2 linked regions of the Ilumatobacter coccineus YM16-304 genome follow. The protein of the gene in region 1 interacts with the protein of each later gene in a pairwise test. Links are inferred from orthologs where the notes say so. Each region holds a gene or a part of one and is shown on either strand. Other genes may lie near its edges.

Region 1 (3,095 bases):
CGGCCGACGCCGCGAGCGACGGCGTGGTGCTCGTCGTGCCGGCCGACGACGTCGCGCGTGAAGGTGGCGTGGCCGGTGGCGCCACGCGCAGCGAATCGGTCAGGGCCGGGCTGGCAGCGCTTCCGGCCGATGTCGACGTGGTGTGTGTGCACGACGCGGCCCGTCCGCTCGCGTCGCTCGAACTGTTCGAGCGCGTGATCGACGCCGTGCTCGCCGGAGCCGACGCGGCGGTGCCGGGTGTGCCGCTGGCCGACACGATCAAGGTGATCGACGCCGCGGGTCTGGCGCCCGGTGACATCGAGGGCGCACGTGGTGTCGTCGTCGACACGCCCGATCGGAGCACACTGGTGGCCGTGCAGACGCCGCAAGCATTCCGTGCCGATCGACTCCAGGCGGCGCACGCCTCGGGAGGCGAAGCGACCGACGACGCCGCGCTGATCGAGTCGGTCGGTGGGCGTGTCGTGGTCGTCGACGGAGAGGCGACCAACCGCAAGATCACCACGCCCGACGATCTCGACTGGACTCGTGATCAGCTCGGTCGGAGGTCGTCGTGAGTTTCTCGGCGAACGATCTCCGGGTCGGGCAGGGTTTCGACATCCATCGATTCAGCGACGACCCGAGCCGCGTGCTGGTGTTGGCTGGATCGGTGTTCGACGGTGAACGGGGCCTCGTGGGGCACAGCGACGCCGACGTGATCTCGCACGCCTGCGCCGATGCGCTGCTCGGCGCTGTCGGTCTCGGCGACATCGGCATGCACTTCCCCGACACCGACCCCGAGTGGTCAGGAGCCGATTCGATCCGTCTGCTCGAGCACGTCGTGGGTCTGATCACCGCCGACGGGTGGGACGTGGCCAACATCGACTGCGCCGTGGTGTGTGAGCGTCCGAAGTTGGCGCCGCGCCGTAACGAGATGCAACAGCGATTGACTGACGTGGTCGGTGCTCCCGTGACGATCAAAGGCAATCGTGCCGAGCAACTGGGTGCCATCGGCCGCACAGAGGGCATCGCGTGTTTCGCCACCGCGCTGCTCGTGCGCAGCGCGCCGGACACGGCGGTCTCGAACGAAACGGATGACGACGAATGAACAAGCCAGGTGGACGTGGAGCGAGCGGTCGAGGTGGCGGTCGGCCGCGCCCCGGCTCGAAGCCGGGCGGATCGAAGCGAGGCGGTTCCAAGTCGGGCGGCCCGAACCGTGGCCCTCGTGATTCCCGCGGCCCGTCGAGCGGCGGCGGCAACAAGGTGGGCGGACCCAAGTCGTTGGGCGGCCGACAGATCGAAGGCCGCCAGGCGACCCGCGAACTCCTGATGGGGGAGCGCCGCAAGGTCCACGAGATCTGGATCAGCGCCGAACTCGAAGGCGACAGCGGCGTCGAAGACATCGTGATGATCGCCGGCGCGCAGCGCGTCCCCGTGGCGTACGTCGCGAAGGCGAAGGTCGAGCGCGAAGCGCGCACCGATGCGCCGCAGGGCGTCATCGCGTTCGCCGCCGACATCCCGGAAGCGAAACTCGGCGACCTGATGCGCCACGGTCGTGACGGTGCTCCGCCGTTCCTCGTCGCCGTCGACGGCGTGACCGACCCGGGCAACCTCGGAGCCATCATCCGCAGTTGCGACGGTGCCGGCGTGTCGGGGCTGCTCGTCCCGCGTCACCGCGCCGTGCACGTCACGCCCACGGTGGCCAAGGCGTCGGCTGGAGCGGTCGAGCACATGCCTATCGCGCTCATCCCCGGTCTCCCGGCCACGCTCAAGCAGCTGAAGGAGCACGGCATCTGGATCGTCGGGCTCGACGACGGTGCCGATCACGACCTGTTCGAACTCACCGATCTCGCTCGCGAGCCGATCTGTCTCGTGCTCGGTGCCGAGGGTGCCGGACTGTCGCGTCTCGTTCGCGAGCGCTGCGACTCGATCGTGTCGATTCCGATGCTCGGCGGGGTCAGTTCCCTGAATGTTTCGGCCGCTGCGGCACTTTCGACCTACCAAATCACCCGGGTCCGGCGTAGCGAGTCGTAACATGACGGGCCTTATGGCTGACCAATCCGCCGACGGCCGTGGGGCGTTGACGACCCCGCTCGGACGCCGCACGTTCATCGCCGGAGCGACGGGTGCCGTTGCTGGCGCTGCACTGCTGCCGCGTACCTCCGCTGCTGCGACCCCCGACTTCAGTTCGTTCCAGGTGGTCACCCCCACACGTCTGGTCGACACCCGTCCGCAGATGGGCGACTTCGGCTACACCCGCGTCGACAGCAAGGTCATCCGCGTGCAGGTGACGGGGCGTGACATCACCGGGTCTGATGATCCGGTGCCCGCCGACGCGTCGGCGGCCGTGTTCACGCTGGTCGGCATCAACCGGTCGGCGGCGGGCAACTACCTCTCGGCATATCCGACGGGCACGGCGTGGCCCGGCACGGCCAACCTCAACATGAGCGGCAACGGCGACGTGTCGCCGAACCTCGTCACGGTCAAGCTCGGCACCGGCGGTGCCGTCGACGTGCTGTCGAACCAGAACAGCGACATCGTGCTCGACCTCGTCGGGGTGTACGTGCCGACCGGCGGCGATCCGGTTCGTGCCGGTCGCTACAAGCTGCTGCCCACGCCGAAGCGTGCGCTCGACACGCGCAACACGTCGAAGCCAGGGGCCGACGCCGTCGTGCGTGTCGACCTGTCGTCGCTGCGCGACCAGGGCATCATCGACGCCGATGCGCAAGCCGTGTCGGCCAACATCACGGCAACGCAGGCGAACCGTGGGTTCATCGCGGCCTACCCGTTCGGTACCGAGAATCCCGGCACCTCGACGCTCAACGTCGCGCAGGACGCCACCCGCGGTATCGGCACCATGGTCAAGCTCGGTGTCGAGAACGGTCGACTCGGTTTCAACCTGTATCTGCAGTCGGGCGCGCACGTCATCGTCGACGTCGCCGGATTCATGACGGGCGAGAGCGCGTCACGTTCCACGACCGGCCAGTTCGTGCCGATCGAGCCGGCTCGCCTGCTCGACACTCGGCGTGGCGACGGTGGCAAGAAGCGACTGTGGCCGAAGTGGACGCGTGCGTTCACGCTTCCGGCTGAGTACGCGTCGCAGGCCAGCGCGATCGCGA
Region 2 (2,993 bases), 480 kb from region 1 along the record:
CGAGATGCTGCTGCATCCCGACTGGGAGACGCGCGACACGTCGACGCTCGCCGGTCTCGGTGGCGGCGGTGCGCCGCTGCAACCCGACCTCGTCGACAAGATCGACAAGAACCTCAAGGGTGGGGCGAGCACCGGATACGGGCTCACCGAAACGCACGGCATCGTCACCGCCAACTCGGGTTCGCTGTACGTGTCGAAGCCGGCGTCGTGTGGCCGGGTCGTGCCGTGCCTCGACTACAAGCTGATCGACGACGCCGGCAACGAGGTGTCGGGCCCGGGCGCTCGCGGTGAGCTGTGCGTGCGCGGCGCCGTCGTCATCAAGGGCTACCTCAACCGTGAAGAGGCGACCGCCGACGCCATCCAAGACGGTTGGTTCCGGACCGGCGACATCGCCGAGATCGACGACGACCAGTTCGTGTTCATCGTCGACCGTGCGAAAGACATGGTGCTGCGCGGCGGCGAGAACGTGTACTGCAGCGAGGTCGAGGCCGCGATCTACGAGCACGACGCGGTCGCCGAAGCCGCGGTGTTCGGCGTTCCCGACGACCGCCTCGGCGAGATCGTCGGCGTGGCGATCGTGCTGGTCGACGGGCACACGCTCGACCAGGACGGTCTCACCGAGTTCCTCAGCGAGAAGCTGGCGAAGTTCAAGATCCCCGAGCGCGTGTGGATCCTGAACGAACCGCTGCCACGAAACGCGAGTGGCAAGTTTCTCAAGCGCGAGCTGCGTGATTCTCTCGCTGGTTGATGCCAAGCTGACGGCATGATTCCTGTCGTCACCCCCGTCGAGATGGCGGCGATCGACGCATCGGCTCCCGAGCCACTCGACGTGCTCATCGAGCGCGCGGGTCGTGCGGTGGCCGCGGCGGCAATCGACCTGCTCGGCGGCACGTATGGCCGGGTGGTCAACGTCGTGGTCGGCAAGGGCAACAACGGCGCCGACGGGCGCGTGGCGGCCCGCCGCCTCGAAGCCCGTGGCGTCAAGGTGCGGGTGATCGATGCGGCGATGCGTCCACCGGTCCTGCGCCGCAGTGATCTCGTGATCGACGCCGCCTACGGCACCGGTTTTCGTGGCGAGTGGATCGCTCCAGAGGTCGGCGATGCACTCGTGCTCGCGGTCGACATCCCCAGCGGCGTCGACGCGCTGACCGGTGAGGCCGGTGCCGGCGTGCTGCCCGCCGACCGAACCATCACGTTCCAGGCGCTCAAGCCCGGCCTGCTGTTGGGAGACGGTGCACGTCTCGCCGGCCACATCGACGTCGCCGACATCGGCCTCGACGTGTCGGGCGCGTCGCAGCACCAGGTGACGGTCGACGACGTCGCCGAGTGGTGGCCGACGCGAGCGATCGACGCGCACAAGTGGAACGGCGCCGTGAAGGTGATCGGTGGCAGCCCCGAGATGCCCGGTGCTGCCGTGCTCGCATCGACCGCGGCAGCACGCGCCGGTGGGAGCCTGGTGTCGCTGTCGGCCCCCGGCGTCACCGTGGCGACGCCGCCCGAGATCGTCCAGCGCCATGTGGCCGCCGACGACTTCAGCGCCGACGCCCTCGTCGACATCCATCGATTCGGCGCGCTCGTGATCGGGCCCGGACTCGGTCGCGCCGACGAGGTGCTGATGGCGACTCGCGCCTGCATCTCCGACGCGACGGTGCCCGTGGTGATCGACGGCGACGGCCTGTTCGCGAGCGCGTGGAGCGCCGAGGGCCCGGCGCCGCTGCTCCGCGACCGAGAACTCGCCACGGTGCTCACTCCGCACGACGGCGAGTTCGGCGTGCTCACGGGCTCGCCGCCCGGCGCCGACCGGGTCGCGTCGGTGCGCGCCGCGGCAGCCGACCTCGGATGCACCCTGCTGCTCAAAGGACAGACGACGATCGTCGCGTCACCGCCCGAGGCCGAGGCCGACCCGCTCGGCGGGCACGTGTGGTTCGTCACGAACGGCGATCAACGCCTCGCCACGGCCGGTAGCGGCGACGTGCTCGCCGGCATGATCGGTTCGGCGCTGGCGATGGGTCTCGATGCCGACAAGGCCGCAGCGGCGTCGGCGTGGCTGCACGCCGATGCCGCCAATCGCACACCCGCCGACGGCCTGCTCGCGAGCGACATCGTCGACGCGATCCCCGCAGCGATCGGAGCCATCCGATGAGAGGCGATCTGCGTTGGGCCTGGGCCGAGATCGATCTCGACGCCGTGCGCCACAACATCCGCACCATTCGCGAACGCGTCGCTCCCTCGGCTGTGTGGGCCGTGGTCAAGGCGAACGGCTACGGACATGGTTCGGTCGACGTGGCCCGCGCCGCGATCGAGGCGGGAGCCGAAGGGCTCTGCGTCGCACTCGTACAGGAGGGGATCGACCTGCGTCGCGCCGGGGTCGATGCGCCGATCCTGCTGCTGAGCGAACAACCACCGGAGTTGGCGTCGGCGATCATCGAATACCGCCTCACTCCGTCGGTGTACCGTCGCGAGTTCCTCGAAGCGTTGGCGCGCGAAGCTCCGTCGGGACTGCCGGTCCACCTGCTCGTCGACACCGGCATGCAGCGCGTCGGCACCCATCCGCATGCCGCCGCATCGATGGCCGCGGCGATCGCCCAGCGGGCGCCGGCCGTCCGTCTCGCCGGTGTGTTCACGCACCTCGCGGTCGCCGACGACCCGAGCCCGGCCTCGGTCGAGTTCACCGATCGACAATTGAGCAAGTTCGCGAAGGTGCTCGAACAGCTCCCGCCGGTTCCGCTCGTGCACATCGCCAACTCCGCGGGCGCGCTCGCCCACCCGGCGGCTCGCCAGTCGATGGTGCGCGTCGGCATCGCGATGTACGGCATCGCGCCGAGCGACGCGCTCGACGATCTCTGCTCCGATCTGCGCCCCGCGATGGAGCTGCGGTCTCGCGTGTCGTTCGTCAAACAGGTCCGGTCGGGGAGTGCGATCTCGTACGGGTTGAAGCACACGTTCAGCCGTGACACCACGGTGGCCACCGTGCCGCTCGGCTATGCCGACGG

The links. Proteins that work in one complex are often made in the same cells at the same time.
Region 2: the proteins of rlmB (region 1) and YM304_RS04475 interact in binary tests that used the Escherichia coli proteins (3 or more experiments, as listed by UniProt). The link is inferred for Ilumatobacter coccineus YM16-304 from one-to-one orthologs.

What each region holds. Positions count from the first base shown.
Region 1 is NC_020520.1:511,406-514,500, forward strand. The notes cover bases 46-3,045. They hold rlmB (23S rRNA (guanosine(2251)-2'-O)-methyltransferase RlmB), read left to right. Parts: upstream 46-1,080; coding sequence 1,081-2,010; downstream 2,011-3,045. Other genes in these bases: YM304_RS02360 (IspD/TarI family cytidylyltransferase), read left to right, coding at 46-554; ispF (2-C-methyl-D-erythritol 2,4-cyclodiphosphate synthase), read left to right, coding at 551-1,084; YM304_RS02375 (sortase domain-containing protein), read left to right, coding at 2,024-3,045. Outside these bases: more of YM304_RS02360, read left to right, coding at 1-45; more of YM304_RS02375, read left to right, coding at 3,046-3,095. UniProt on the Escherichia coli protein: Specifically methylates the ribose of guanosine 2251 in 23S rRNA.
Region 2 is NC_020520.1:988,829-991,821, forward strand. The notes cover bases 56-2,953. They hold YM304_RS04475 (NAD(P)H-hydrate dehydratase), read left to right. Parts: upstream 56-763; coding sequence 764-2,143; downstream 2,144-2,953. Other genes in these bases: YM304_RS04470 (class I adenylate-forming enzyme family protein), read left to right, coding at 56-748; alr (alanine racemase), read left to right, coding at 2,140-2,953. Outside these bases: more of YM304_RS04470, read left to right, coding at 1-55; more of alr, read left to right, coding at 2,954-2,993. UniProt on the Escherichia coli protein: Bifunctional enzyme that catalyzes the epimerization of the S- and R-forms of NAD(P)HX and the dehydration of the S-form of NAD(P)HX at the expense of ADP, which is converted to AMP.